Regions from separate parts of the Paenibacillus sp. IHBB 3054 genome, predicted to be linked through region 1. Evidence: predicted binding sites of a transcription regulator. Region 1 holds the regulator's gene; the other holds the start of a gene.

What was found. Region 1 encodes CtsR, which represses protease genes until heat stress. Its sites were predicted from a motif close to ATGGTCAATAAAGGTCAAACA; they were not measured.
Region 2: the regulator CtsR is predicted to act here: its motif matches at 9,333-9,353, upstream of clpP (ATP-dependent Clp endopeptidase proteolytic subunit ClpP).

The regions. Positions count from the first base shown of each region.
Region 1 is NZ_JBOFBG010000040.1:8-16,137, forward strand. Features, by position in the region: partial or broken gene ACQ76X_RS28940 (hypothetical protein) at 1-209, shown strand, start outside; gene ACQ76X_RS28945 (GNAT family N-acetyltransferase) at 397-1,569, shown strand; gene ACQ76X_RS28950 (CtsR family transcriptional regulator) at 1,914-2,375, shown strand; gene ACQ76X_RS28955 (UvrB/UvrC motif-containing protein) at 2,402-2,926, shown strand; gene ACQ76X_RS28960 (protein arginine kinase) at 2,955-4,019, shown strand; gene clpC (ATP-dependent protease ATP-binding subunit ClpC) at 4,056-6,524, shown strand; gene radA (DNA repair protein RadA) at 6,752-8,119, shown strand; gene disA (DNA integrity scanning diadenylate cyclase DisA) at 8,133-9,209, shown strand; gene pssA (CDP-diacylglycerol--serine O-phosphatidyltransferase) at 9,273-10,010, shown strand; gene ACQ76X_RS28985 (hypothetical protein) at 10,148-10,543, opposite strand; gene ACQ76X_RS28990 (PIN/TRAM domain-containing protein) at 10,756-11,844, shown strand; gene ispD (2-C-methyl-D-erythritol 4-phosphate cytidylyltransferase) at 11,938-12,630, shown strand; gene ispF (2-C-methyl-D-erythritol 2,4-cyclodiphosphate synthase) at 12,633-13,121, shown strand; gene gltX (glutamate--tRNA ligase) at 13,172-14,635, shown strand; gene cysE (serine O-acetyltransferase) at 15,169-15,861, shown strand; gene cysS (cysteine--tRNA ligase) at 15,913-16,130, shown strand, end outside.
Region 2 is NZ_JBOFBG010000056.1:11,843-27,972, reverse strand. Features, by position in the region: gene ACQ76X_RS33560 (DUF438 domain-containing protein) at 1-342, shown strand, start outside; gene ACQ76X_RS33555 (ROK family glucokinase) at 662-1,612, shown strand; gene rapZ (RNase adapter RapZ) at 1,659-2,558, shown strand; gene ACQ76X_RS33545 (gluconeogenesis factor YvcK family protein) at 2,616-3,551, shown strand; gene whiA (DNA-binding protein WhiA) at 3,594-4,523, shown strand; gene ACQ76X_RS33535 (HPr family phosphocarrier protein) at 4,621-4,890, shown strand; gene ACQ76X_RS33530 (GNAT family N-acetyltransferase) at 5,039-5,563, shown strand; gene ACQ76X_RS33525 (SIMPL domain-containing protein) at 5,690-6,448, shown strand; gene ACQ76X_RS33520 (PdaC/SigV domain-containing protein) at 6,691-7,791, shown strand; gene ACQ76X_RS33515 (GDSL-type esterase/lipase family protein) at 7,913-8,551, shown strand; gene clpP (ATP-dependent Clp endopeptidase proteolytic subunit ClpP) at 8,651-9,247, opposite strand; tRNA gene ACQ76X_RS33505 (tRNA-Arg) at 9,440-9,514, opposite strand; gene ACQ76X_RS33500 (sugar-binding transcriptional regulator) at 9,847-10,899, shown strand; gene gap (type I glyceraldehyde-3-phosphate dehydrogenase) at 11,016-12,026, shown strand; gene ACQ76X_RS33490 (phosphoglycerate kinase) at 12,137-13,318, shown strand; gene tpiA (triose-phosphate isomerase) at 13,352-14,107, shown strand; gene gpmI (2,3-bisphosphoglycerate-independent phosphoglycerate mutase) at 14,110-15,654, shown strand; gene eno (phosphopyruvate hydratase) at 15,713-16,130, shown strand, end outside.

The DNA of each region.
Region 1 (16,130 bases):
ACAGTGGCTTTTTTGTGTTTGTGCAGGGCTGTGGAAATGTTGTGGATAATTTTCAGCAAGCGCAGAAAACTTACACACATGTGGATACAATATTTGATAGGGAACTATCCCTAAATGATGTGGATGAAAGACATATTCTTGGGGATTCGTCAAGAGAAAATCCAAGTAATACACGGGTTTTGTGGATAATATGTGGAATTTGTGGATAGAGACTGTGGAATCGTGGATAACTATTTTTTACCGGAAAGATATTCTTTCCGGTTCTTTGTGCTGCTGTGCATAAGTTGTGGATAACCATTGGATTCTTTATAATCTTTCTTGGCAGATTCGCGTACCTTTTCTGGACTTGATATACTCTTGATAAGCACTATTCTATTTGATAATGAGGTGAAGGTATTGAAGATCAGGCAATTGCAGCTAGAGGATTTTGAGGCAAGCCTTGGCTTGTCCGAGTACGCTTTTCAATTCAAACTTAACGGTGACGACAGAGTAAAAACCAAACAGAAGTTCAAGCCGGAAAGAGCCTGGGGCATCTTTGAGGAAGGGGAGCTAAGTGCGAAGCTGACGCTGCTGCCTCTTCAGGTGTATGTGCAAGGCAAAGCGGTCTCCATGGGTGGGATTGCTGGAGTGGCGACATGGCCGGAGAACCGCAGACAGGGACTGGTGGCCAAGCTTTTGTCCCACACGCTGCAAACAATGAACGAATCAGGTCATACGTTGTCCTTCCTGCATCCCTTCTTGATTCCTTTTTACCGCAGGTTCGGGTGGGAGATCTACTGTGAATATAAGAAGTACACGATACCGGTGGGCGAGTTTCCGCGGAAGGCCGAAATGGAGGGACGTGTAGAGCGCGATAAAGCAAATATTGAAGTAATGGAGCAGTTATACGGGCGCTTTGCTTCCGGGTATAACGGTACGCTGCTGCGTGATCGTGAATGGTGGGAGAATAGCGTAGTGGATGAGGATACACATCATTGTGTGTTTTATTCTTCAGCGGGTGAACCGGGAGGTTATGTGCTCTATAAAATAGAGAACAAAGAACTGGTTATTGATGAATTCATTTTTATGGACGAAGAAGCCCGCCGGGGATTGTGGACTTTTCTCGCCAACCATGATTCGATGGTCACCGCTGCGAAGTTAAAGCTGGTGCCAGCAGATGATATGCTGCCGTTTTTGCTTCCGGATCCCCGCATTCCGCAGGAGAATTATCCTTATTTTATGGCGCGTATTGTTAATGCCAAAGCCTTTGTGGAAGGACTCACCTTTAAGGAACAGAGCGAGCTGCAAAAGCGCACGTTGCATATTGAGGATGAGCATGCGCCGTGGAACGACGGGCTGTGGGAGTGGAAGGTCAATCAGCAAGGTGAGGCATCTTTAATACAAGTGGAGGGTACCGGAGAGCAGGCGGATTTGTACTGCGGTATTGGAACATTGACGGTGCTGCTGCTTGGATACAAACGTCCGGAAGAATTGCACCGCTGTGGGCAATTAACCGGCAGTCTAGAAGCCGTGGAGTGGCTGGAAGGGATTATGCCGCAGGCACAGACCGCGTTGTTGGATTTCTTCTGATCGTAAGCAGCTCTTCCGCTTTGAATAAAGCAGGGAGAGCTTTTTATTTTTCATATAAAAATGCATGTTGATCCAAGGGTTATTCCGAATACAATGGCGGCAATAAGTAAAAAATAAGACTAACCACTTGGAATTCAGTGAGAATATGTTATAATATGAAAAAAGTCAAAGAAAGTCAAAGTCAACGCATCCCGAAAGCAGTCTCTCCTAAGTGTAATGGTCTGAAAGGCAGGACATTGTGTCCGATTCGCCTTCAGGTGCTTGGGTTAAGTTCTTAAGAGATCACCGCCGGACGGATGTACAGCAAGAATTACCCTAACGCTTTGAACACTGGAGGATGAGTGATGCGTAATATCTCCGATATTATCGAACAATATCTGAAGAATATTTTGCATGAAAGTCCCGAAGGTACGGTGGAAATTCAGCGTAATGATCTGGCGGACCAGTTCTCCTGTGTACCGTCGCAGATCAATTATGTCATCAGTACGCGCTTTACTTTGGAGAAGGGCTATGTGGTCGAGAGCAAACGTGGAGGCGGAGGTTACATCCGGATTCAGCGCTTTGAGCTTCCTCAGAATGTGGCGCTTTACGCACATCTCAATTCCACGATAGGCAATGATATTGACCAGAATTCCGCCGAAGGGCTGATTTACCAGCTTGAGGAGGCCCTGTTCTTAACCAAGCGTGAAGCGTGTCTCATGCGCGCCGCTGTTTCCCGGGATTGTCTGACGATTAATCTGCCCTACCGGGATGAGATTCGTGCCAAGATTATGAAAGCCATGCTGATTTCTTTGCTTGGTAAATAATACGAATGGTAAGGGGGACACCGCTTATGCTTTGCCAGGAATGCGGCGTCAAACCGGCTACCCTTCATTTCACCAAAATTGTGAGTGGAGAGAAGACGGAATTTCATATTTGTGAAAGCTGTGCGCGGGAAAAGGGGGAGTTAATTCCCGGAACCGCGGGCGGGTTCTCCATTCACAGCCTGCTCTCCGGTTTACTGGATCTGGAAGGTTCCGGCAAGGAGAAATCCGCGGCAACCCAAAATGCACAGGGTCTGAAATGCGAGAATTGCGGCATGACGTATTCCCAGTTCAGCAAACTTGGACGGTTCGGCTGCAGCTCCTGTTATAAATATTTTGACAGCACGCTGGATCCGCTGTTCCGAAGAGTGCACGGCAGTACCGCTCATGTAGGCAAGCTGCCGAAACGTGCGGGGGCACAAATTATGTGCAAACGGCAAATTGATGAACTGAAGCTGGAATTGCAGCAAAGCATTATGCAAGAGGAGTTCGAAACTGCAGCCGAGCTGCGGGATCAGATCCGCCGACTTGAAAAAGAAATGGCACAAGAGTAAAGTCTTTCATATATAGGGGGGATGTCGCATGTCAAGTCTCCGGTTTACCGAACAAGCGCTTAGTGACTGGATGCGCTGCGGTGGCAGCCATTCCGAGATTGTAATCAGCAGCCGTATGCGTATCGCCCGCAATCTGGAGCACCTGCCTTTTCCTTTGCTGGCATCTGCTGAGCAGGCGGAAGAGGCGCTGGAACAGCTGGCACCCGTGTTTCAGGGAGAAGCTGCAGCGGACTTTGGTACCTTTCAACTGCTGAAGCTGGATGAGCTGGATGAGCTGGATAAAAAAGTGCTGGTGGAGAAACATCTGATCAGTCCAAATTTAGCCAATGATTCACGGGGTGGAGCGGTCATTCTGAACGAGGATGAGTCGGTCAGCATCATGATTAATGAGGAAGACCACCTCCGGATTCAATGTCTGTTTCCCGGCCTGCAGGTCAAAGAGGCTTGGGTAAGGGCAACGGCCATCGACGATATTTTTGAGGCTTCTGTCAATTATGCCTTTGATGATAGAAGAGGGTACTTAACGAGTTGCCCCACCAATGTAGGAACCGGGCTAAGAGCATCAGTGATGCTGCATTTGCCGGCACTGGTTATGACCCATCAAATCAACCGGATTCTATCCGCTGTAAATCAGGTGGGACTGACCGTAAGAGGGATTTATGGTGAGGGCAGCGAAGCAGTAGGGAACATCTTTCAGATATCCAACCAGATTACCCTGGGACAGACCGAAAGTGAAATCATTGAGAATCTTCACAGTGTGGTCACCCAGATTATAGAGCATGAACGGAATGCCCGTGAACGCCTGCTGGTGGATTCCGCACTGCGGATTACCGACCGGATTAAACGCTCTTACGGCATTTTGTCCTATGCGGCAGTGATGGAGCTTAAAGAGTCGGCCCAGCGGTTATCCGATTTGCGGCTTGGAGTCGATTTGGGGATACTGGAAGGGCCTTCGATTTCAGTGTTGAATGAGTTGAATGTCAAGACACAGCCGGGATTTTTGCAAAAACTGTTCGGTGATGAGCTTACGGCTACTGAACGTGATATGTACCGGGCGAAGCTGCTCCGGGAAACACTGGGATCACAACATTAATTATAGATATTTATTATTCGTGGAGGTGCAGGAGATATGATGTTTGGAAGATTTACGGAACGCGCACAAAAAGTGCTGGCGCTGGCGCAAGAAGAAGCTGTTCGTTTGGGACACAACAACATTGGGACAGAACATATTTTGCTCGGACTGATTCGTGAAGGAGACGGCATAGCCGCGAAAGCTCTAATCGGACTTGGTCTGGGTCTTGAGAAAATTCAGGATGAAGTGGAAACGCTGATCGGCAGAGGACAGGAGCAGCCAACAAACATCGCGTATACTCCTCGTGCCAAAAAAGTTATTGAGCTGTCGATGGACGAAGCCCGCAAGCTGGGACACACTTACGTCGGCACTGAGCATATCCTGCTCGGGCTTATCCGTGAAGGCGAGGGTGTAGCTGCCCGTGTACTCAACAACCTGGGGATCAGCCTTAACAAGGCCCGCCAGCAAGTGCTGCAGCTGCTCGGCAGCAGCGAAGCTACTTCCAGCCACAGCGGTGCGCCTGCTAATGTCAGCACACCAACGCTGGATGGCCTGGCCCGTGACCTTACCGCCTATGCCAAGGATGGCAACCTGGATCCGGTTATTGGCCGCAGCAAGGAAATTGAACGTGTCATTCAGGTGCTGAGCCGCCGGACGAAGAACAATCCGGTGCTGATCGGTGAGCCTGGGGTTGGTAAAACAGCCATTGCCGAAGGTCTGGCCCAAAAGATCATCAATAATGAAATTCCGGAAACGCTGCGCGACAAACGCGTAATGACTCTGGATATGGGTTCTGTAGTAGCCGGAACCAAATACCGCGGTGAGTTTGAAGACCGCCTTAAGAAGATTATGGATGAGATTCGCCAGGCAGGAAACATCGTGCTCTTCATTGATGAGCTGCACACCCTGATCGGTGCAGGCGGTGCGGAAGGTGCCATTGACGCCTCCAACATCCTGAAACCGGCTCTGGCCCGTGGAGAGCTGCAATGCATCGGTGCCACTACGCTGGATGAATACCGCAAATATATTGAGAAAGACGCAGCCTTGGAACGCCGCTTCCAGCCAATTACGGTGGATCAGCCTTCTCCTGAGGAAGCTGTACAGATTCTTTACGGACTACGTGACCGTTACGAAGCCCATCACCGGGTGAAGATCACGGATGAAGCCATCGTAGAGGCTGTAAAACTGTCCGACCGCTACATTCCTGACCGGTTCCTTCCGGACAAAGCAATTGATCTGATTGATGAAGCCGGCTCCAAAGTAAGATTGAATTCTTATACGATTCCGCCAAATCTGAAGGAACTGGAAATGCGTCTGGATGATATCCGCAAGGAGAAGGATTCAGCCGTACAGAGCCAGGAATTCGAGAAGGCTGCCGCACTGCGGGATACGGAGCAAAAGATCCGCGAGGAACTGGACACGACCAAGAACCAGTGGAAAGAGAAGCAAGGCCGCACCGACTCGCAGGTTACACCGGAGGATATCGCTCAAGTGGTAGCCAGCTGGACCGGCATACCGGTCAGCAAGCTGAAGGAAGAGGAAACCGACCGTCTGCTTAATATGGAGTCTATCCTGCATGAACGGGTAATCGGCCAGGACGAAGCCGTCAAGGCAGTCAGCCGGGCCCTCCGCCGGGCACGCGCAGGACTTAAGGATCCTAAACGCCCTATGGGTTCCTTCATCTTCCTCGGTCCTACCGGGGTTGGTAAAACAGAGCTGGCACGGGCGCTTGCTGAAGCAATGTTCGGTGATGAGAATGCGGTGGTCCGGATTGATATGTCGGAGTACATGGAGAAACACTCCACTTCCCGTCTGGTAGGAGCGCCTCCAGGTTATGTGGGTTATGAAGAAGGCGGACAATTGACCGAGAAGGTACGCCGCAAACCATATTCCGTAGTACTGCTGGACGAAATTGAGAAGGCCCATCCGGAAGTATTCAACATCCTGCTGCAGGTGCTGGAAGATGGCCGTCTGACCGATTCCAAAGGCCGCGTGGTCGATTTCCGCAACACTCTGATCATTCTTACCTCCAATGTAGGGGCGCAGGCGATCAAGAAGAATTCGACGCTGGGCTTCACAGCGGTGCAGGATGCGGGAGCAGACTACACCAATATGAAGGGCAAGGTTATGGATGAGTTGAAGAAGAGCTTCCGTCCAGAGTTCCTGAACCGGATTGATGAGATCATTGTCTTCCACTCCCTGGAAGAAAAGCATATCGCAGAAATTGTTACGCTGATGTCCGATGAGCTGCGCAAGCGGCTGCGTGAGTACGATGTGGACTTTGAGCTGACAGAGGGAGGCAAAGCCTTCCTGGCGAAAGAGGGCTATGATCCAGCCTTCGGCGCACGTCCGCTTCGCCGGGCGATCCAGAAGCATATTGAGGACCGGCTGTCCGAAGAATTGCTGAAGGGCAACATCAAAAAAGGTGATTCCCTCAAGATTGATGAGGTGAACGGTGAGCTTGTCGTAACTACCGTTGAACCGCCAGCAGCTTCCCTGGAAAAAGAAGTGGAAACTGAGAAATAATATCCATCTGTGAAACATAGCTCCCGCTCCTCCGTATAGAGGGGCGGGGGCTTTTTGTTGCTGTGCAGACCCTTTTGGTGATAATTCACCCGTTTTTCAGGAAAGTTAATGAGATACTCCTCAAAAGTAGCTCTGAAGTGACCTTTCGTTCAAGGTGCAGAAATGGTAAACTTTGAATAAGAGAAAATTATCCGCAATTTAAGCAGTTCGGACGGTAAGGAGTACACATGGCTAAACCAAAAACTAAATTTTTCTGCACCGAATGCGGCTACGAATCGCCGAAGTGGTTCGGCAAATGCCCGGGCTGCCAGGCATGGAACTCCATGGTTGAGGAGACCGAAAGCGTAGTCAAAACACAAGGAATGAATGCACCTATTTTTCAGAGTAAAGAAAAGGCGCAATCGATCATAAATATAGAAAGTGACAAAGAGCCCCGTATATTGACAGGCATCGGTGAGCTTAACCGGGTTCTCGGCGGAGGTATTGTGCCGGGATCGCTGGTGCTGGTCGGAGGCGACCCCGGCATCGGGAAATCAACCCTGCTGCTGCAGACCTCGCATGCATTGACTACTCAAGGTTTACGCGTACTGTACATCTCGGGAGAAGAATCGGTTCGGCAGACGAAACTCCGTGCCGATCGCCTCGGGGCGTTGTCGGCAGAGCTGTATGTACTGTGCGAAACAAATATGGAAAGCATCGAGGAAGCAATTGAACAGATCAAACCTCAGTTCCTCGTCATTGACTCCATCCAGACGGTATTCATGCCGGAAGTGACCAGTGCACCCGGCAGTGTGACACAGGTTCGGGAATGTACGACAAGATTTATGCGTATCGCCAAAATCCGCGGGATCGCAACGGTTCTTGTAGGTCATGTCACTAAGGAAGGCGCGATTGCCGGGCCACGAATGCTGGAGCATATGGTGGATTGCGTGCTCTATTTTGAAGGAGAGCGGCATCATACGTACCGGTTGCTGCGGGCAGTTAAGAACCGCTTCGGTTCAACCAATGAGATCGGTATCTTTGAGATGGGGGAGATCGGGCTTACGGAAGTGGAGAATCCCTCCGAGCTGTTCTTGTCCGAACGTCCGCTAGGTGTAGCGGGTTCCGCAGTAGTGGCGAGTATGGAAGGAACCAGGCCGGTGCTTGTTGAGCTTCAAGCGCTTGTCGCTGCAACTCATTTCCCTTCCCCCCGCCGGATGTGCACAGGTATGGACCACCAGCGGATGGCGCTTATTATTGCGGTGCTGGAGAAGCGGATGGGGATGTTCCTGCAGAACCAGGATGCTTATCTGAACGTTGCCGGTGGGGTAAAGCTGGATGAACCGGCAGTAGATTTGGCTGTAGCCATCAGCATTGCTTCCAGCTTCCGCGATATATCAACCAAGCCTTATGATGTCTTCTTTGGTGAAGTCGGTCTCACCGGGGAGGTCAGGGGGGTCTCACGCGCTGAAATGCGGGTGAAGGAAGCGTCTAAGCTTGGCTTCCGGAGAGTGATTATGCCAGAGAAGAGCATGAAAGGCTGGAAACATCCGCAGGATATCCAGATTATTGGCGTCAGTACCGTAGCAGATGCACTATCGGTCGCGTTAGATTAGGGGGCATAGGAAGATGAAAGAATATAATCAATTAGATAATATGAATGATCTGCTGAGGATGGCGGCACCCGGAACTCCCTTCCGGGAAGGTCTGGAGAATGTGCTGCGTGCAAAGACAGGAGCTTTGATTGTTGTCGGATACAGCCCGGAGGTGATGGAAGTTGTCGATGGGGGATTCTCCATTAACTGCGATTTTTCACCCAATTATTTATATGAATTAGCCAAAATGGACGGAGCTATTATTCTGAGCGAGGATTTGAAACGGATACTGTACGCAAATACGCAGCTCATTCCCGACTCCTCCATCTCCTCCATTGAGACAGGGATCCGCCACCGTACTGCAGAGCGTGTCGCCAAGCAGACGGGCAAGCTGGTGGTATCCATTTCCCAGCGGCGGAACATCATTACCTTGTATCAAGGTTCCATCCGTTATGCGCTTAAGGAGATTGGGGCAATTCTGGCCAAAGCCAACCAGGCCATACAAACCCTGGAGAAGTACAAAGCAGTACTTACCCAGGGCTTAACGAACCTTTCCGCTTCTGAATATGAAGGCATCGTTACCGTGGCTGAAGTAGTCGGGGTGATCCAGCGTGTGGAGATGGTACTGCGCATTAAGATGGAAATCAAGCGCTATATCAACGAACTCGGCAACGAAGGGCGCTTGATCAGCATGCAGATGGAAGAACTGGTCGGAAATACAGAGGAAGAAGCATGGCTTCTGTACAGAGACTATGCAAGAGAGGAACAGGAGGACAAAATCCGCGAAATTATTGCCGGACTCAAACGTTCCAGCGACGATGAGCTGATGGATGACAATCATATTGCCCGTCTGCTTGGTTATTCCTCTACAGCGATTGCCTCCGAGGAAGTCGTTACTCCGCGCGCTTACCGGCTGCTTAATAAGATTCCACGCCTGCCGAATGTGATCATCCACAATCTGGTGGAGCGCTTCGAAATGCTGCCGAATCTGATGACCGCGAGCATCGCGGAACTCGATGAGGTGGATGGAATCGGAGAGGTTCGGGCACGAAATATCCAAGACGGACTTAAACGTCTGCAGAAACAAGTTCTTATTGACAGGCAAATGTAAATAACATACAATCACGTAATATTGAAGAAGTTAGGCTCAAAGTAATAAAATAGAGGTGAAGAAATGATACAAAAATCAATTCCGAGTCTTTTTACCATTGGTAACCTGATGCTTGGAATGTTTGGTATCATGATGGCGTTTGACGGCAAGCTTAGCATGGCCGCTATCATGGTGATTATCGCTATGCTGCTTGACGGACTAGATGGCCGTGTAGCGCGGGCGCTGGGCTGCGAGAGTGAATTTGGCAAGGAGCTGGATTCCCTATCCGATGTCGTATCCTTTGGTGTGGCACCTGCGCTAATTATGTATCTTACAAGCCTGCAGGATTTGAGTTCTGCGCTCGGCTGGACTGTAACAGCAATATTCCCGGTGTTCGGGGCGCTGCGGTTGGCCCGTTTTAATGTCCGCCCGGGAATCCCCGGATATTTTGTCGGTTTGCCTATTCCTGCTGCAGGTGGCGTGCTCGCCACACTGGCCCTTTTTCATAAAGATGTTTCCGCTCCATTCATGATTGTTGCCACTTTGCTCTTATCTTATCTGATGGTCAGCACAGTCAAATACCCTAACTTCAAGAAGATCGGACTGCCCAAAAAAGCGGTCGTTGGTGCGCCGTTAGTGATTATTGTGGCGGTAGCAGTAGCAGTTGTGTTCCCGGAGCAGATTGCCAAGATGATCTTTGGACTGCTCGCGCTGTATGCTTTGTACGGATTTAAGCATAATATTGACCGGCTCACGGCACGTCGCCGTCACCGCCGCAGAAGACGTTCGGAAGACAAGATCTATCACTCCAAGAACGGGTAGCATGCAAGTTATTCCTCTAGATGATAATTCCTTTATATATACCGAAAAAGGCTTTGCCCTCCCTGACCTCAGTGGACGGCAAAGCCTTTTTCGGTTGAACGAATGAAGAAAGCATACAAGAGCGTCTGCAGCCATAATTAGGATAGGTTGAACAAACCGAGCGTAGCGCATTTCTGCGATTCCTTCACCACAACCTCGTCCATATTAATGTCAAGCAGATTGCACAGTGCGGACATATAGAACAATTCCCGCCCCAGCTCGGAGGCGACAACCTCACGGCAGTTCTCGCACAGTTGGCCCTCAAGATGAGTTCCTGCGAGTTCCTTGGCTTGTTCAAGCCCCAAAGCGGGCTCGAATACCTGTTTGGTGGCATGCAGCTGAATACAGCCGCATTCGGTAATGGCCTTGACAACGGCACGGTTGACGGATGCGCTGCTCTGCCCGTTCTTGGACATTACATCCAGAAGACTACGGTGACGGAGCAGCAGTTCGGAGACTTGATCCTGAAAGGCCTGTAAACTTGGTGCGCTCATTTTTCATTCACCCCTGGGTTCGTAATTGAGTTCATTATATGCCTTGGCCCCCCTGTTTTCAACGGGAATAGGAGTTCCTGGGAATCTGTACAGAAGCGGTAAGGTAAAAGTATGAGAAAAAATATGCAACCCCCGATTACCGTCCTGAAAATTGGAACATACTGGTGAGGTATAGATCATTTTAGGATGAATAAAAGGAGGTGCTTAAGGTTATGTGGAAAAAAATGATGTTGACGCTTGCCGGGTTATGCGGAGCCTGGTCCGGTTTTTCGCTATACCATACGGCAGAAAAAGGATTCCCGGAGGGAATGGGAAAGCTGGGGGAAAACCTGCCTGTGGAAGGAAGCATTTTATTTACGGTGCTGGGTGCCATTATTTTTTTGTTTGCGGGGACTTTATGCGCGGAGTGGGCGGGTTCAAAGCTGCGTGAGGCGGTGCTGTACTGCTCACGAATTCCGATGAATGAATTGGCCGCAGGTGCCGCAGGACTTACGGGAGGGCTGCTGTTGTCCCTGCTGCTCCATCCGGCCATGGACTGGCTGGGGAAGGCAGGTGAGCTGGTGCAGGTGGCTGCCACGCTAGCTCTGGGTTATATGGGGCTGCGTATCGGTCTGGAGAAGAAAGAGGAGTTGGCCTCGCTTTGGACAACCGGGCGCTGGGGACAATCGGCTGAACCGGAGGGCCGCGGACTGGAGGAGCATAAAATTCTCGATACCAGCGTCATTATTGACGGGCGGATTGCCGACATCTGCAAAACGGGATTTATCGAGGGGACGATTGTCATCCCTGAGTTTGTTCTGGAAGAGCTTCAGCACATCGCCGATTCTTCCGATCTGCTGAAACGTAACCGTGGCCGGCGCGGTCTAGATATTCTCAATAAGATCCAGAAAGAACTGGATGTGAAGGTACTTATCTACGAGGGGGATTTCGAAGAGATCTCCGAGGTGGACAGCAAGCTGGTCAAGCTCGCTAAAGTGCTGCGCGGCAAGGTGGTAACCAATGATTTCAATCTCAATAAGGTCTGTGAGCTGCAGGGGGTATCCGTACTTAATATCAACGATCTGGCAAACGCGGTAAAACCGGTTGTTCTGCCGGGAGAGGAGATTATCGTACAGGTCATTAAAGACGGCAAGGAGCATGGACAAGGGGTAGCCTATCTCGATGATGGAACAATGATTGTCGTTGAAGGCGGACGCGAGTACATTGGCACAACGATGGAGGTTTTAGTTACAAGTGTGCTGCAGACCTCAGCCGGCAGAATGATTTTCGCCAAACCGAAACTGCTGGAAAAAGCGCAATAAGCAAGAAGCCATATCGCAAAATGTCTTTTGGGTTGGAAATGACCGCCAAACACGTTATGATGGGGATATACGTGAAAGACAGGAGCAAAAAGAATGTCGAACAGTGTGGGCGCCGTGATTGTGGCGGCAGGCAGAGGAACACGGATGGGGACCGCCGAGAGCAAGCAATATTTGCTGCTTCAAGGCAAACCCATTATCGTGCATACGCTGGAGGTGTTCCAGCAGCATGAGCTTATCTCTGAAATTGTGCTGGTCACTGGCCAGGAGGACATAGAACGCTGCCGGGAATGGGTAGAGGCCTATAAGCTGGATAAAGTGAAGGCTGTCGTTCCCGGAGGCTCCGAACGCCAGCACTCCGTGCATTTGGGGCTAAAGCAGCTGGACACCAACTGGGTCATGGTGCATGACGGTGTACGTCCATTCGTGCAGGAGAGTGAGATTGATGCTTGCTACGAACGGGCCAGAGCGGTCGGCGCGTCCGTACTTGCAGTGCCGGTAAAGGATACGATCAAGCAGGTGGACGGTAATGGCAAGGTGCTGTCTACGCCGGATCGGCGAAGTCTGTGGGCGATTCAGACCCCGCAGACTTTTCGTCTGTCTGATTTGCTTGCGGCGTATGCCGCGGCGGAGCAGGAAGGATTTATTGGCACCGATGACTCCAGTCTGGCCGAGCGCAGCGGGATTCCGGTATCTGTGGTGGAGGGAAGCTACAGGAACATAAAGATCACAACGCCGGAAGACCTGGATTTTGCCGAATTTACAGAAAGAAACAGGGGAGAGGGTTAAGCATGATAGCTGTAGGACAAGGTTTTGATGTACACCAGCTGGTAGAGGGAAGACCGTGTATTATTGGCGGAGTCACCATCCCTTATGAAAAAGGGCTGCTGGGGCACTCCGATGCGGATGTGCTGCTGCACGCGGTAAGTGATGCTATTCTGGGGGCGCTTGGGCTCGGCGATATCGGCAGGCATTTTCCCGACACCGATCCGGCCTTCAAGGATGCGGACAGCCTGAAGCTGCTGGAGCAGGTATGGAGTCTTGCACGCGAGCGTGGCTATAAGCTCGGCAATATCGACTCAACCATTATTGCCCAGAAGCCAAAGATGGCTCCGTACATCCCGCAGATGACCGAGATCATTGCCCGCGCACTGGGAGCGGAAACCTCGAAGGTAAATGTAAAAGCGACCACTACCGAACAGCTCGGTTTTGCCGGACGCGGCGAAGGAATTGCGGCACAATCTATTGTCTGCCTGCTCCAAGATGTGATATCATCTTGAGATGGCTGCAAGTGACCTAATTTTAACCATTATGAAGCGGAGGGAATACTATGGCGGATCAAGTCCGGGTGCGTTACGCACCGAGCCCTACGGGACATTTACATATCGGAAATGCCAGAACAGCACTGTTTAACTATTTATTTGCCCGTAATCTGGGCGGGAAATTCATTATCCGGATCGAAGATACGGATGTAAAGCGCAATGTCGCCGGCGGGGAAGAAAGCCAGCTGAAATATTTGAAATGGCTGGGAGTAGACTGGGACGAGAGCGTGGACGTTGGCGGAGAATACGGCCCTTATCGCCAAACCGAACGCCTTGATTTGTATCGTATCTACTGGCAGGATTTGCTGGACCGCGGTCTGGCTTACCGCTGCTATTGCACCGAAGAGGAGCTGGAAGCGGAACGTGAGGAACAGACGGCCCGCGGCGAAACTCCGCGTTATTCCGGCAAGCACCGCAATTTGACAGAGGAACAACGCCTCGCGTTTGAAGCGGAAGGACGTATTGCCAGTATCCGCTTCCGGGTGCCGGAAGATCGCACATATACCTTTGAGGACATCGTAAAAGGCAGCATTTCTTTTACTACTAAAGAAATGGGCGATTTTGTAATCGTGAAGAAGGACGGAATTCCGACCTATAACTTTGCTGTAGCGATAGATGATCATCTGATGGAAATCTCCCACGTGCTGCGCGGGGAAGACCATATCTCCAATACGCCGCGCCAGCTGATGATTTACGAATCACTTGGCTGGGAACCGCCGCTCTTTGGTCATATGACGCTGATTGTCGGCGATGACCACAAGAAGCTGAGCAAACGGAACGAATCCATTATTCAATTCATCGAGCAGTATGATCAGCTCGGCTATCTGCCGGAAGCTCTCTTTAACTTCATCTCCTTGCTTGGCTGGTCTCCGGAAGGTGAAGAGGAAATCTTTAATAAAGAAGAGCTGATCTCGATCTTTACCGCTGACCGCCTGTCCAAGAGTCCTGCTGTATTCGACACGAACAAGCTGGCTCATTTGAACAATCACTACATTAAGCATGCGGATCCGAAGCGGATTGCAGCGCTGGCCATTCCTCATCTGCAAAAGGCGGGAAGATTGCCGGCTCAGCTTAATGATGAACAGCAGACCTGGGCGGAAACACTCGTTGCACTGTATCAGGAGCAGCTGACGGCTGCATCGGATATTGTCGGGCTGTCCGAAATGTTCTTCCGCAGCCATGTGGAGCTCGAAACGGAAGCGGCTCAGATTCTGGCTGAGAGCCAGGTTTCTGAAGTTCTCTCCGCTTTTCTGGCCAAGGTGGAAGGTACTGAAGACTTTACTGCCAGCAATATGGCTGTTCTGATTAAAGAAGTACAGAAAGAGACGGGCCATAAAGGAAAAGCGCTGTTTATGCCAATCCGTGTCGCTTTAACAGGTCAGACGCATGGCCGTGATCTGAATGTGACGATTGCCCTGCTGGGCCGGAACCGTGTCATTGAACGTTTGAAATCACAAATCAAAGGGGCCTAAGCTTTGAAGGCCTGGGGGCAAACCTCTTGTCAGTCCCTTATCTTTTCGCTAAGATAGAAGAATATTGTAATAGCTGTGATCAGGAAAAGTACGCGCATAAGGACAATTGCCAGAGAGAATAACCTCGTAAGGAACTTCCTTAAGAGGCTGGAAGTTATTCATTTGTCCGCCGCTGAACATGCGCCTGTGAGCTGCAGGGTTGAGCGTTCCTTTGAGGGACGTTAGACTATGCCGGGAACGTTGCCGTTAACGACGCAAGAGGGATGTTGCATCCAGAGGCCGGAATGCCGGGCTGGGGAATATGCAATCATCCAAGCAGAGTGGAACCGCGGTTACACGCCTCTGCAGCTTTAAGCTGCAGAGGCGTTTTTTGTTGAAATAGGAGAGCAGATTCTTTGGATATAAAGATGGATTTCTGACCAGGCCAAAGCTCGCGGCAAACGTGTAGAGAGATAGATAGTGGGCTGCGCCAATACCTTCCTTATGCGTACCTGTAAACAGGAGGCGGGGAAGCCAAGAAGAGGGGAACCGTGATGTTTAAGCATATCAAGTCGGACATTCGGGCAGTATTCGACAACGATCCCGCAGCCCGCAGCAGATTCGAGGTTGTCTTCACTTATGCCGGACTTCACGCCATTTGGGGTCATCGGATGGCCCACTCTTTTTACAAACGGCGCTGGTATACGCTGGCGCGCATCGTTTCACAGATCAGCAGGTTTATGACCGGTGTCGAAATTCATCCCGGCGCCCGTATCGGGGAGCGGTTGTTTATCGACCATGGCATGGGGATAGTCATTGGCGAAACTTGTGAAATCGGTGATGATGTTATTATCTATCAAGGGGTTACACTTGGGGGGACCGGTAAAGAAAAAGGGAAACGCCATCCTACTGTCGGCAATAATGTTGTAATTGGTTCCGGTGCGAAAGTACTGGGATCGTTCCGGATCGGCGATAATTCCAATATCGGCTCCAACGCAGTCGTACTGCGTGAAGTGCCCAATAACAGCACTGTGGTAGGCAATCCCGGCCGAGTAGTCAAGCGCAACGGGGAACGGGTATCCGACCGTCTCGACCATACCAAGATGCCGGATCCGCTGGTAGATTCCCTGCGTTTCCTGCAGAAGGAGATTGAGGAAATCCGGGAACAGCTCGGGAATGAGGATAAGCAGAAAGCCGAGCAGCGTCGGCTGGAAAGCCAGCAATATATAGGGGACTATGAAATTTAAGCATCCCGGTATTCCAGTGAATGCCGGAACATCAGAAAGGATTGGGACAGCATGGCTTTGCAAATCTACAACACAATGAGTCGCAGCAAGGAGCAGTTTGTGCCTCTGAAGTCAGGCGAGGTAAAAATGTACGTATGCGGACCAACCGTCTACGGCTATATGCATATCGGAAATGCCAGACCTGTTATTGTTTTTGATACGGTCCGCAATTATTTAGAGGCAATCGGCAATGAGGTCCGATATATTACCAATTTCACCGATGTCGATGA
Region 2 (16,130 bases), on a different contig from region 1:
CTGCCGGTCGATTTAACGTTCATTGATGAGAATGATGTAGTCCGCTATTTCTCACATGGCAAGGAACGGATTTTCGCCCGGACCAAAGCGGTTATAGGCCGCACGGTGCAGAACTGCCATCCGCCGCAAAGCGTTCATGTGGTCGAGAAATTACTGGAAGACTTTAAGGCAGGCCGCAAGGATGCCGAGGATTTCTGGATTGCGATTAAGGATAAATTTATCTACATCCGTTATTTCGCCGTCCGTGATGAAGCAGGCCGCTACATGGGTACGCTGGAGTTCACACAGAATATCGCACCGATTCGTGCGCTGGAGGGGCAAAAACGCATTTTGTCAGAATAATGACAAGATTGATTTACTACAGATGTTCCTCGCCGGTTAACCCGGAAAATCCGCCTGACTTCCCGCCCCTAAAGGCCGGGAAGTCTTTTTTGCACCCGTAAAAACCTGTTTTAGTTCTAATTAATCCCGGCTCTGCATTTCTTAACTATGCCATGTGCATTGTCCATGTATCTTGCCTGGCCAATAAATTCATGTGCTCTGGATGACTTAGCTTTCAAATTAGCCGGGTGTGTCGCCTTTCCTTGACCGCAGAGAAAGCTTCTATTATAGTGGGTACGTAGGATTAACTATTTTAGCATAGAAAAAGGTGGCTTGTTACATGTCTGAAAATATCTACGTTGGCGTGGATTTAGGTGGAACCACGATTAAGGTTGGAATCTGCAATGCCGAGGGGAATCTGCTGCACACTTATGAAGGTCCTACAGGGACTGCGGATGGCGTCGATGCCGTCATCGATAACATCGAGAAATATGTGCGCCAGATTGTGGAGGACTCTCCATACTCTTGGGATCAGCTTGCCGGTGTAGGAGCGGGCCTTGCCGGGTTTACGAACATTCGTGAAGGAATCATCATCCTTGCGCCTAACATAGGTTTTAGAGATGTGCCGATCCGCTCCATTCTGGAGAACCGATTGAACAAGCCTGTGAAAATAGACAATGACGCGAATGTGGCTGCACTGGGCGAAGCCTGGAGCGGTGCGGGACGCGGCATTGAGAATTGCGTCTGCTACACACTGGGAACGGGTGTTGGCGGCGGCATTATCATTAACGGCAAGGTGTATCAAGGATTTGCCGGTCTCGCCGGTGAACTGGGCCATATCTCTGTAGTGCCAGACCTGGAAGCGATCCAGTGCGGCTGCGGCAATATGGGTTGTTTGGAAACCGTTTCCTCTGCTACGGGAATTATCCGTATGGCCAATGATGCTGTAGCACGCGGGGACCGCACCTCTCTGTCATTGGTAGAGAAGATTGCGGCGAAGGAAGTATTTGATGCGGCAAAAGCGGGCGACGAAGTTGCAATTCGTATTGTTAACCGTGCAGCGTTCTATCTGGGCAAGTCCATTGCGGCGGTAGCTGCGGTGCTTAACCCTGAAGTGTTTATCATTGGCGGCGGTGTCTCCAAGGCAGGAGATATACTGTTTGACGAGGTCCGTCGTGTATTCGCCAAGCTGACTCCCGAACCATTGCAGAAAGGCGTTACCATCGTTCCTGCCGAACTGGGTAATGACGCTGGTATTATTGGGGCCGCCGGTCTCTTGTTGCGTTCTTAATAAGCTGGAATTATTCATATACTAATTTTAGGGAGGGGACGCTTTAATGACCGAATTGGAGCAATCTCCGTCGGCTAGTGCCACCCTGATCATTATTACGGGTATGTCGGGTGCAGGCAAGACCATTGCTGTACAAAGTCTGGAGGACCTCGGGTTCTTCTGTGTCGATAATCTGCCGCCGGTGCTGATCCCGAAATTCGCCGAGCTGATTGAGCAGTCGAAGGGGAAAATTGCCAAAGTGGCGCTCGTAATTGATCTGCGGGGGCGGGAGTTTTTTACGGCTTTGTCGGAGTCGCTGGCCTACATCAAAAACGAGTCAACCATCGGCTGCGAGATTCTGTTTCTGGATGCAACGGATTCTGTGCTTGTCCAGCGCTACAAGGAGAGCCGGCGGCATCATCCGCTGGCTCCCAAAGGGATGCCGCTTGACGGCATCCGGCTGGAGCGCCAGATGCTGGAAGAGCTGAAGGATTCCGCTACACTGTGTCTGGACACCAGCAGCATGAAGCCGGTGCAGCTGAAGGAGAAGATCGTATCGCGGTTTTCGCATCTTGGAAAAAGCACACTCTCCGTTAACATTACCTCGTTCGGATTCAAGTATGGCATTCCGATCGATGCAGACCTCGTATTTGATGTCCGCTTCTTGCCTAACCCACACTATGTGGATCAACTGCGGCCCAAGACTGGCCAAGACAGCGATGTCTACGATTATGTAATGAAATGGCCTGAAACGCAGACGTTTCTGACCAAGCTGCTGGATATGCTTCATTTCCTAATTCCGCAATACCGCAAGGAGGGCAAATCCCAGATTATTATCGGCATCGGCTGCACGGGCGGCAAACACCGTTCGGTAGCGATCGCGGAATATTTGGGCAAAATGCTTGGAGTTAGCGAGACGGAATCCGTAGCGGTTAGCCATCGGGATTCCGAGCGTGATCGGCATTAACGAGAGAAGGGATCATTAGTGGCTGAAGAACAAGGGCAGCGTCCGCGTATCGTCGTGATGGGCGGCGGTACCGGTCTGTCTGTCATGCTTCGCGGTTTGAAGGAAAAGCCGCTTGATATTACGGCTATAGTTACTGTGGCGGATGACGGGGGCAGCTCCGGTATTCTGCGCAGCGAGCTGCAAATGCCGCCGCCAGGCGATATTCGCAATGTGCTCACGGCTATGGCTGATGTAGAACCGCTGATGGCGGAGATTATGAAATACCGCTTCAGCAGTGGAGAAGGACTGGCCGGACACAGCCTTGGCAATCTTATTCTTGCAGCGCTTACGGATATCTCCGGTGACTTTGTCACCGCTGTCCGTGAGCTCAGCCGGTTGTTCGCCGTTCGCGGTAGAGTGCTGCCGGCTGCGGGGCACGCTGTGGTGCTGCATGCGGAGATGTCGGACGGCACGATTATTACCGGCGAGTCCAAAATTCCGGAGGCCGGCGGACGGATCAAACGCGTCTTTCTGGAGCCGGCTGATGTGGAACCGCTGCCGGAGGCGCTGGAGGCCATCCGTAATGCGGATGCCATCCTCTGCGGCCCCGGAAGCCTGTATACCAGCATTCTTCCCAACCTGCTGGTGCCGAAGCTGGCGGAGGCCATTGTAGAATCCGAAGCGATTAAGATCTTTGTCTGCAATGTGATGACTCAGCCTGGTGAAACGGATAATTACACGGTCAGTGATCATCTTCAAGCGGTATATGATCATGTCGGCCTGCACTTATTTGATTACGTCATTGTCAACGACGGCGAGATTCCGGAGCAGGTTCAGGTCAAATATGCGGAAAAAGGCGCCCGCCCGGTGCTGCTTGACCGGGATGTGCTAGATGGTAACGGTTATAAGGTTATTGCGGATAAGCTGGTCTTATTCAAGACTTATCTCCGGCATGACACGAATAAACTCAGTCACCATATTTACCAGTTAGTGAAGGACTGGAAATCCAGATAGTTCTGGTTTGATTTTTGGATGAACATGAAAGAGGTGAGCCCCTTGTCTTTTGCGGCCCTTACAAAAAAAGAGCTGACGATGGTGGAGAGCCAGCCTTGCTGCGAGAAAGCGGAAATGTCAGCGCTGATCCGAATGAATGGTTCGGTGCAGCTTTCGAGCAAAAAGGTAGTTCTCGACATTTCGACGGAAAACGCCGCGATTGCAAGGCGGGTATATTCTTTGCTTAAGAAATATTACCAGGTCCATATCGAGCTGCTCGTGCGTAAAAAAATGCGTTTGAAGAAGAATAACGTTTATATCGTAAGAATCCCAAACCGTGTTCAGGAGATCCTGAAGGATTTGCGGATTGTTTCCGAAGGTTTCATCTTTACCGATGGGATCGACAAGGAAATCGTCGGTAAAAACTGCTGTAAGCGCGCATATCTGCGTGGTGCATTTATGGCGGGGGGATCGGTCAACAACCCGGAAGGTTCTTCCTACCATCTGGAAATCGCCTCCATGTATGAGGAGCACTGCAAAGCGCTGGCGGATCTGGCTGGGGAATTTCACCTGAACGCCCGCTGCATAGAGCGCAAGAAAGGCTTTATCCTATATATCAAGGAAGGCGAGAAGATCATTGAATTTCTCAGTCTGATTGGAGCGCATCAAGCGTTGTTTAAATTTGAGGATGTGCGGATTATGCGCGATATGCGCAACTCCGTGAACCGGATCGTCAACTGTGAAACGGCGAATTTGAACAAAACGATTAGCGCTGCGGTGCGGCAAATTGAGAACATCAAGCTGCTGCAGCGTGAAGTGGGACTGGAAAGCCTGCCGGATAAGCTGCGCGAGGTCGCTGAAATCCGTTTGGCACACCCGGACATCAACCTCAAGGAAGTGGGCGAGATGCTGAAGGGAACGGTTAGCAAATCCGGTGTAAACCACCGTTTGCGCAAAATTGACGAGCTGGCTGATAAGGTTCGGGGAAGCTGATTATTTTTTTTCTAGTGTGGATGAGGTTATAATGATATAATATTATAAAATTAATGTGAAATTTTTGGGCAGATCTCAAATAGGGGGTAAGCGTTTCATGACAAAGCACCCGGTAGTTGTACGGTTGAAGACGGGGCTCCACGCTCGGCCGGCAGCATTGTTCGTGCAAGAAGCTAACAAGTTTTCGTCGGAGATTTTCGTGGAAAAAGACGATAAAAAGGTTAACGCCAAAAGCATCATGGGCATTATGAGCCTGGCGATCAGTTCCGGCACGGAGATTTATATTAGCGCGGATGGCGCCGATGCGGATCAAGCTGTAACCGCTTTGACTAGTCTTGTAAGCAAGGAAGAGCTTGAGAACCAATAATTTTGCAAGGTCTTACTTATTCGTACACCAGAAACGGTGCTGCTCTCCCTCTCCGGGAGGCAGCCAGTTTAAAAAGCCCCTTTGCGGGCTTTTTTTATTACCTTGTTAAGGAAAATTGAATTTAATGGAGACTATAAGGAGAATGAGCATGCACAATCAGGTGACTTTAGCAGAGCCGACAGTAGAGCTGGCGCCGCAGTACTTGGCATTTTACGAGGAATGGCTGGCATGTGGAGAGATATTCGTCCCTTGGGTAATTGGCATTGATCCCACCGACTTCGCGGCTATGGTCCGGTATTTGCAGGATAACGCGGATGGCGTAAATCTTAAAGAAGGTTGGGTACCTAGTTCCACCTACTGGTTGGTGAATGCCGATTCCAAAGTGGTGGGTGCAGTAAATATCAGGCATCGCCTGACCGGGAAACTGCTTCAGAGCGGTGGACATATTGGATATGGAATACTTCGCTCTGAGCGGCGCAAGGGATTGGCAACCGAACTTCTGAGACAGGCCTTGCTGAAGGCGGGCGGGCTTGGGATTACAAAAGCGCTTGTCGTTTGCGATGACAGCAATATCGCTTCCGAACGGACGATCCGCAGAAACGGCGGGGTGGAGGATAGTTCATACATCGAAGAGGACGGCAACGTGATCCGGAGGTTTTGGATCGAGACGTGAAATGCAGGCAGAATGTAACCTCTGCAAATTTTTTCTTCAGAAGCGTTGGGGGATATGCAACTTTTGCCAAGCAGTTCCGTCTAGAGGGTACCAACAATTTTTGGAGAATGAAAGGGGATGGCAAGGATGAAGAAATGGGGCAAAACAGTCGGTACCGTATTGCTGGCGGGAAGTTTATTGGTAGGGGGTACGGCGTTAAGTGGAGTGCTTCAGGCTCCTGAAAAGGCTTACGCTGCTGAGGACGTGCAGAGAAATGTCGTTAGTGTTGTAGGTAAAGGCGAGCTTTCGATCAAGCCGGATATCGTGTATCTGTCCATCGGCGTCAGCACCTCTGCTGCAACAGCTGAAGAAGCACAGAAGTCCAATGGAGCCAAAATCACTAAGCTGACCAACCTGCTGAAAAAAACCTGGGGTATCGCGGATAAGGACATTCAGAGCACCCAATTTTATGTGCAGCCTAATTACGCCTACACTGAAAAAGACGGTCAACAGGTTAAGGGTTATAACGCCCAGCACACGCTGCAAGTCTCTTACCGCGATCTGACTAAGGTCGGGGGACTGCTGGATGCTGCTTCTACAGCGGGAGCGAACAACATCGGAAGTGCACGGTTTGCCATCGAGGATCCTTCTGCATTCGAAGCACAGGTTATTGAGAAAGCAATGGCTAATGCAGATGTGAAGGCAGCCGCGATTGCCAAAGTGGCCAAACGCAGTCTGGGCCAGGTCGTTACGGTTATCCAGAACGATGACGGTAATAATCCGGTTGTCTATATGGAGAACGCCCAAATGTCAAAAGCATCGGCCGATATGGCTGCAGGCACTTCGGTTGAAGCGGGAGAGGTTAAAGTATCCACCCAGCTTAGCGTAATGTACGAACTGAAATAATTACGAAACGGGTGAGGCGTTGCTTCCGCTGTGATGGCGGAGGCAACGTCTCTTTTTGCTTTTGCTTTTGAAGTACAGAAGCAGGTGTGAAATCTCTCAATTTGTTTAAAGTAATGTAATAAGACTCGTAATATTTGCAGGGAAACTTTAAGAAACTGTAAGGAGCGTTGTAACAACCACGGTTGCTGTTTATTCTATAATGGGAAGAGTCAGTCATCGTACCAGCGGAAGGGGAAAAAAGAATGAAGTATATGTCGAAAGAACAGGCCCGTAAATGGGGCGCAGGATTAATGGCAGCAGGATTGCTGCTGGGCGGAGCTCTTTTGCCCGCAGAGACAAGCCAGGCCGCAGCGGCCAAGACACAGGCTAAGGTCAATTCATCACTTGTTGTATTAAAAACAAACGGAACGATTTCACAGCATACCGGGATAGTAAGCGCAGGAAAAGTATGGGTGCCGGTTGCTTTTATGCGTGATACTCTGGGTATGCCATTGACTTATGATAAAACGGAGAAAACTTATACGATCGGGAGCGGAATTACACGGACCAAGCTGATGATCTCCGATTACGGCATATCCATCTCGGTCAATAATTATTTCCTGGGAGAGTTTGAAGGCAAGATTATAAATAACCGTCTGTATGTTCCCTTTGATCTGCTCAGCGATTATTTGGGCTATAAGGGGGATTGGAATGCTGCCTCCGGACGGTTAAATGTGATAAAGAAAACACAAAATCCAATTACGGTAACGACTGAAACTTACAGCAAGGACTACAAGGACGCACCAATCAAGCTGGATTACCCGCAAATCAGCGGTTTGGACAATGCCAAGGCGCAGGCGGCGATTAATAATACCCTTAAGCAGACGTTTCTCAAGTATGCGGAAGGGGCCGAGAAGGAAATTGCCAATAGAGCCAAAGATGACCGCCCCTATGAATACGAAGGAGGATACGTGGTTACGTACAATCAGGACGGGGTGCTCAGCCTTGTGACCAGCCAGTATGGTTATACCGGCGGCGCTCATGGGATGACCTACCGCAATGCCTTTACCTTCTCACTCAAGGACGGAAAGCAGCTATTGCTTGGAGATTTATTCGGAGCCAACCCCAACTATAAAAAAGAGCTTAATGCAAAGCTGACGAAGCTGCTGAAAGCAAATGGCGGGTATCTTGGCGGCTTCACCGGCCTGAATACGGAGAAGAATTTCTATTTGAAAGACGGCAAGGCGGTCCTTTTCTTCCAGCTGTATGAATACACTGCGTATGCTGCCGGATTCCCTGAGTTTACTTTCACGTTCAAGGAGCTGCTCCCAAGCGGAAGCAGTCCATTTGCCGCATTGAAGTAAGTGCAGTGACCTGACTGCGAATCCGCCAATGCCGGCTACGGACATTTCTCCGTTACCGGATCACCTAACCGTTCATAAGCTAAAGGAGAAACCAGCTTAGGAGCGGGGAGGGAAAGTAACGATGAGTATTCAGTACACGGCGATTGGCGATTCGTTAACGACAGGATTTGGAGCTCTGCCGGGCAATGGGTTTGTTCCGGTCTACCGCCGGATGGCCGAGGCGCGGCTGCGGGTGCCGATCGAATTATCCAATTTGGGGGTCAACGGTTTAACCACAGATGGATTGGAGCAGAGGCTGAAGGGGGATTACAACTATCGTCTTGCCATCAGCGAGGCCGAATTGATTACGTTGTCCATTGGCGGCAACGATTTGATCAAGGCGGCCAAAGCGGCGGGCAGCCGACCGGGCGATCTGGCCCCGGTACTGCAAAAAGCGCTCCGGGAATGCAAGCGCAATTTGAATGACATTATGGGCACGCTTTCGCAGTTGAAGGCGGGCATGCGGAGACCCTATATTATAAGAATAGTAGGACTGTATAACCCCTATCCCCAGTTGACGGAAGCAACGGAATGGGTGAGGCAGTTTAACCGCTATGCTGCGGGATATAGCAGCCCGGTATGCCGGTTCGCCTCTATATATAATGAATTTGCCGGCAACGAACGGGGGCTGCTGTCAATAGATCATTTGCATCCTAACGGAAGAGGTTACCGTGTTATCGCCGGGAAGCTGGACACGTTGGGGTATGGGCGTCTGGGTTAATCCTTCATCAATAGAATAATGCACCTGGACTATAAAACAACAAAGAGGCTGGCGGGGATCACTTAGTGGTCCCAACCAGCCTCTTTGTTGTTGCTTGTATTAAACGCCGGCAGGCAGCGTCTTCTCGATAACTTTATCGACAATACCATATTCAGCTGCATCAGCTGCACTCATGAAATAGTCGCGGTCGGTGTCCTTTTCGATCCGTTCCAGCGACTGTCCTGTGCGCTCGGACAGAATACGGTTCAGCTTGTCGCGCAGCTTGAGGATGCGGCGGGCGCGGATTTCGATGTCCGTTGCCTGACCTTGAGCACCACCCAGAGGCTGGTGAATCATAATTTCGCTGTTAGGGAGTGCAAAACGTTTGCCTTTGGCACCGGCGTTCAGCAGGAAAGCTCCCATCGAAGCGGCCATACCTACGCAAATCGTCGATACATCCGGTTTGATGTACTGCATTGTATCAAATATAGCCATACCCGCTGTAATGGAGCCACCAGGGCTGTTTACATACAGGTGAATATCCTTCTCCGGATCCTCGGCAGCCAGAAACAGCATTTGCGCGATGATGGAATTGGCTACCACGTCATTAACCTCCGTTCCAAGGAAAATGATGCGGTCCTTCAGCAGGCGGGAATAGATGTCATAAGCGCGCTCACCGCGGTTGCTCTGTTCTACTACCATAGGAATATAACTCACGTGGAAAACCTCCTTGAATTGGTTCTTCGAATGTGTTCATTTTTACTGTTACCGTATTAACCACATGATAAACAAATTCAAACAAAAAGTCAAAGAAAGTCAAACTTAGTTGCAAAAAAAAGAGCCATCACCTGGCTCTTTGGTTAAACAATAGTATGGGTGTTGCTAAATTATAGACAAATAAGAAAATAATGGCGCGCCCGCCAAGAATCGAACTTGGATCTCAGGCTTCGGAGGCCTACGTCATATCCATTGGACCACGGGCGCAACAGAAATTATTATAATACACTTATTATGCAAATGCAATGGATTCATCCTGTTGTTCGGAAAATATCTTTTCCCGGATCTCTGTGGCCTCATTTTCAGCTCGGCTGGAAGTATACAGTTTGTGCGTTTGTGCGGCCAGCACAAGACTTTCAGCCCCTTACATGGCTTGGCAGATGTATAAGATGAAAAGAGGTTGAGAATTATACTCTCGGAAGACTTGCACTCCGCGTAATATTTGGGTAGAATATGGGTGGGACTTAAAAAGTTAACCCGGGACATTTTGAGACCACGAACAAGGGAATAGAGAAAGACGAAGTTGCAGGAGTGAAAGCATGCGTAATTTATTAGAAATCCAAAAGCAGCTTCTGCCTGATCTCATGGAAACCCTTAAGAGACGGTACACGATTCTACATCAGATCATGCTGTCCGATATTATCGGACGCAGGACGCTCGCCGCTTCGCTTGATATGACTGAGCGGGTACTGCGCGCCGAGACGGATCTTCTGAAATCGCAAGGGCTCATTGAGATCGAAAGTGTCGGCATGCGCATCAGCGATGCCGGGCGCAGACTGCTTGACCTGCTGGAGCCGATCGCCAAGAGCTTGTTCGGCCTGGATGATCTGGAAGAGAAGATTCGCTCAACGTACGGTCTTAGTAAAGTCATAGTAGTGCCTGGCGATTGTGAGACATCGTTGTTTACCAAACGTGAGCTGGGCCGGGCAGGCGCCAAAGCGTTGCTGGGTGTGCTCCGTGCAGGCGATACGATTGCTGTCACCGGCGGCTCGACACTGGCCGAAATGGCCGATCAGCTGACACCGCCGTTATCCCATTCCTATAAGAACGCCTGGATTGTTCCGGCGCGCGGAGGACTTGGGGAAAGTATGGAGATTCAGGCCAATACCATTGCTTCGACGATGGCCAAACGGCTTGGAGCCAATTATCGGCTGCTGCATGTGCCCGATCTGCTCAGCGGAGATGCTTATCAGTCGCTGGCGCTGGACTCCAATATTGGAGAAATCGTGCAAATCATCCGTAGATCGCGTATTATTGTTCATGGAATTGGCGATGCCATTGAAATGACCCACCGCCGTAAGCTTGATGAGGCTACGGTCTCGGAAATACAGGAAGAAGGCGCGGTTGCCGAATCGTTCGGCTACTATTTCAATGAAGACGGCCAGGTAGTCCATACCATGCTGACGATGGGACTGCGACTGGAGGATATTATCCGGACGGAAGTTGTCATCGGAATTGCCGGAGGCAAACGCAAGGCGAAGGCCATTCATGCGATGCTGCGGTTTGGGCAAGAGGACATACTCGTCATAGACGAGGCAGCGGCTGTCGAAATCGGCAAAGAAATCGACGCACAAATACAGCAGATCCTATAGCATCCAGTTTCTGGAGAGCATTCGCAGTTATTTTGCATTATACTTAACATTGTTGTCTTGACAAGCTTAACGGCCTGTCTTGAATAAATAAAACGAAATCTAGGAGGAACTATTCAATGAGTGTAAAAGTTGGTATTAACGGTTTTGGACGTATTGGACGCCTTGCATTCCGCCGTATTCAAAATGTAGAAGGTATCGAAGTGGTAGCAATCAATGACTTGACTGACGCTAAGATGCTTGCTCATTTGCTTAAATATGATACAACTCAAGGTAAATTCCAGGGTGAAGTTGAAGTTCACGACGGATTCTTCAAAGTAAACGGCAAAGAAGTTAAGGTTCTGGCTAACCGCAACCCTGAAGAACTTCCTTGGGGCGACCTCGGTGTTGACATCGTGCTGGAATGCACAGGTTTCTTCACAACTAAAGAAGCAGCTGAGAAACACTTGAAAGGCGGAGCTAAGAAAGTAGTTATTTCCGCTCCAGCTACAGGCGACATGAAAACTGTCGTTTACAACGTTAACCATGACATTCTGGATGGTACTGAAACAGTTATCTCCGGCGCATCTTGCACAACCAACTGCCTGGCTCCAATGGCAAAAGTGCTGAACGACAAGTTCGGTATCATTGAAGGCTTGATGACAACTATCCACGCTTACACTGGTGACCAGAACACTCTTGATGCTCCACACGCTAAAGGCGACTTCAGACGCGCCCGTGCTGCTGCTGAGAACATCATCCCTAACACTACCGGTGCTGCTAAAGCCATCGGCCTGGTTATTCCAGATCTGAAGGGCAAACTTGACGGAGCTGCTCAACGTGTGCCTGTAGCTACAGGTTCCCTGACTGAGCTGGTTACTGTTCTTAACAAGAGCGTTACTGTTGAAGAGCTGAACGCAGCAATGAAAGAAGCTTCCGATCCAGAAACTTACGGCTACACTGAAGATGAAATCGTATCTTCCGACATCAAAGGCATGACTTTCGGTTCCCTGTTCGATGCAACACAAACTAAAGTCCTGACTGTTGGCGACAAACAACTGGTTAAAACTGTTGCTTGGTACGACAATGAAATGTCTTACACTGCACAACTCGTTCGCACTTTGGAACACTTCGCTAAACTTGCTCAATAAGATCGTTTTTATATAAGCAGCATCTATAGAGCGGAAACAGAAGTTCCTTGTTTCCGCTCTTTCTAAATGGATTCGTGAGTGAACCAATATGGGTGTGGAGGAAACTAATCATGAACAAAAAGAGCGTCCGTGATGTAGAAGTAGCAGGCAAACGCATATTTGTACGCGTCGATTTCAATGTGCCAGTGGAAGACGGTAAAATCACTGATGATACACGTATCCGCGAAACACTTCCAACGATTAAATACCTGATCGAGAACGGTGCAAAGGTCATTCTGGCCAGCCATATGGGCCGTCCTAAGGGTCAATTCGTTGATTCCATGCGCCTTACCGGTGCTGCTGTACGTCTGTCCGAGCTGCTCGGCAAACCAGTTGCCAAAGCTGATGAAGCGATCGGCGATGCTGTTAAAGCACAAATTGCTGAACTGAACAACGGTGATGTACTTGTGCTTGAGAATGTCCGTTTCTATCCGGGTGAAGAAAAGAACGATCCTGAACTGGCTAAGCAGTTCGCGGAACTGGCTGACCTGTTCGTCAACGACGCATTCGGCGCAGCTCACCGTGCACATGCTTCGACTGAAGGCATCGCTCACTTCCTGCCGGCTGTATCCGGTCTTCTGATGGAGAAAGAATTGTCTGTTCTGGGCAAAGCTCTTTCGAACCCTGAGCGTCCTTTCACTGCCATCATCGGCGGTTCCAAGGTTAAAGACAAGATCGACGTTATCGACAACCTGCTGACTTTGGCTGACAATGTACTGATCGGCGGCGGCCTTTCTTATACATTCACTAAAGCTCAAGGCTTCGAAATCGGAAATTCCTTGGTAGACAACGACAAACTTGATGTCGCTCTTGGATTTATCGAGAAGGCTAAAGCACTGGGCAAAAATTTCGTACTTCCGGTTGACGTAGTTGTAGCCGATAAGTTCGGCGCAGACGCCAACACCAAAATTGTTGATACAACTGACATTCCTGCGGAATGGGAAGGTCTGGACATCGGACCTAAAACTCGTGAAATTTATGCCGATATCATCAAAAACTCCAAGCTGGTTGTATGGAACGGACCTATGGGTGTGTTCGAAATCGACATCTTTGCTGAAGGTACAAAGGCTGTAGCGCAGGCTTGTGCGACAACCGAAGGTTACACTGTAATCGGTGGCGGTGATTCCGCAGCTGCAGCAGAGAAATTCCACCTGGCTGACCAAATGGATCATATCTCCACTGGCGGCGGCGCATCACTCGAGTTCATGGAAGGCAAGGCACTTCCTGGCGTAGAAGCACTGAACGACAAGTAAGACGTAGAAGGTAGAAGGAGGCAATCCATTACTATGAGTAGAACACCTATTATCGCCGGGAACTGGAAGATGTTCAAAACCGTTCCGGAAGCAGAAGGCTTCATCGCTGAAGTCAAAGGCCAAGCAGAAGTAGCAGGCGTAGAGACTGTTGTTTGCGCTCCATTTACTAACCTGCCAGCCCTGGTAGCAGCAGTAAAAGGCACAAGCATCAAGATCGGTGCACAAAACCTGCACTTCGAAGATAACGGCGCTTATACAGGCGAAATCAGCGGTGTAATGCTGAAGGACCTTGGCGTTGAGTATGTTATCATCGGGCACTCCGAACGTCGCGCTTATTTTGGCGAAACGGACGAAATCGTGAACAAAAAGATGCATGCGGCATTCCGTCACGGCATCACTCCAATTGTTTGTGTAGGCGAAAAGCTTGAAGAGCGCGAAGCTAATCAAACAAAAGATGTGTGCAAAGTTCAAACCGAAGCTGCATTTGCCGGTCTCAGTGCCGAACAGGCTGCTCAGGTGGTTATCGCCTATGAGCCTATCTGGGCCATTGGCACAGGCAAATCCTCCACTTCCCAGGATGCCAACGAAGTTATTGCTTATATCCGTACCCTTGTAAAAGGTCTGTATGATGAAGCAACTGCTGAAGCTGTGCGTATTCAATACGGCGGCAGTGTGAAGCCTGAGAATGTAACGGAGTACATGAGTCAAAGCGACATCGACGGCGCTCTTGTCGGCGGTGCCAGCCTGCAGCCAGCTTCCTTTGTTTCACTCGTTGAGGGGGCGAAGTAAGAATGTCAGCACCAAAACCTGTAGCGTTAATCATCATGGACGGTTTCGGTTTGCGCAATACGACTGAAGGCAACGCTGTTGCTCAAGCCAACAAACCTAACTATGACCGTTACCTGAAACAATATCCGAATACCACACTGACCGCTTGCGGCGAAGCTGTAGGTCTGCCGGAAGGACAAATGGGTAACTCGGAAGTAGGACATCTTAACATCGGTGCCGGACGTATCGTATATCAGGATTTGACCCGGATTGACAAGTCTATCCGTGACGGAGAATTCTTTGATAACGAAACGCTGGTTGCTGCTGTAAGAAACGCCAAATCAACCGGCAAAAAGCTTCATCTGTATGCGCTGGTCTCCGACGGAGGCGTACACAGTCATATCAGCCATCTGTTTGCCATGCTTGATCTGGCCAAGAAAGAAGATATGCACGAAGTGTATATTCACGCATTCATGGACGGCCGCGATGTACCTCCTGACAGCGGACAAAAGTTCGTTCAGGATCTCGTAGCCAAGATTGAAGAAGTTGGCGTAGGTAAGATTGCTACGGTATCCGGGCGTTACTTCGCAATGGACCGTGACAAACGCTGGGAGCGTGTAGAGAAAGCCTATCGTGCTATGGTATATGGTGAAGGTCCGAAATATACCGATGCCCTGCAGGCGATCACAGCCTCCTATCAGAATTCCGTGTATGATGAATTCGTTGAGCCTTGTGTTATCGTAGACAGCAACGACAAGCCGGTTGCGGTAGTGGAAAGCGGCGATTCCGTTGTGTTCCTGAACTTCCGCCCTGACCGTGCGATTCAGCTGTCCCAAGTCTTTACCAACTCGGATTTCCGTGGTTTTGACCGGGGTCCTTTGTTCCCGCAAGGCCTGCACTTCGTATGTCTGACTACATTCAGCGAAACGGTACAGGGCTTCGTGGCCTACTCACCGAAGAACCTGGATAATACCTTGGGTGAAGTGCTGGTACAGCAGAACAAGAAGCAATTGCGTATTGCGGAAACTGAAAAGTACCCGCATGTAACCTTCTTCTTCAGCGGCGGACGCGATGAAGAGCTTCCTGGGGAAACCCGCATCCTGATCAACTCTCCTAAAGTAGCAACTTATGATCTTCAGCCTGAGATGAGCGCATACGAAGTGGCGGCGGCCTGCGTAGCGGAAATCGAAGCGGATAGACAAGATGCTATTATCCTTAACTTTGCGAATCCTGATATGGTTGGACACTCCGGCATGCTGGAGCCAACAATCAAGGCTGTTGAAGTGACGGATGAATGTGTGGGTAAAGTTGTGGATGCCGTTGTAGCCAAAGGCGGCGTGGCAATCATCATTGCCGACCACGGCAATGCGGATATGGTATTTGACGAGAACGGACGTCCGTTCACGGCTCATACTACCAACCCGGTTCCTTTCATCGTAACTACTGAGAATGTTGTACTGCGCGAATCCGGTATCCTTGCCGATGTGGCACCAACGATTCTGGATCTTATGGGACTTCCGCAACCAGCGGAAATGACCGGACAATCCATGATCGCCAGCCGTAAATAAGCAGGATTTAAGCTTCACCATCAATACCAAAACCCATGATAAAAGGAGATTAACTTACATGACTATTATTTCTGATGTGTACGCTCGCGAAGTCCTCGACTCCCGCGGTAACCCTACTGTAGAGGTTGATGTTTATCTGGAATCCGGTGCTAAAGGCCGCGCTATCGTTCCTTCCGGCGCTTCCACTGGCGCTCATGAAGCTGTAGAGCTTCGCGACGAAGACAAAAACCGTTACCTGGGCAAAGGCGTTCTGAAAGCTGTTGAGAACGTAAATGAAATCATCGCTCCTGAAGTAATCGGTATGGACGCTCTTGACCAACTGGGCATCGACAAATTGATGATCACTTTGGACGGTACTCACAACAAAGGCAAACTCGGCGCTAACGCAATTCTGGCTGTATCCATGGCCGTAGCCCGCGCTGCTGCAGCAGCTCTGGATATACCTTTGTATGTATACCTGGGCGGATTCAACGCTA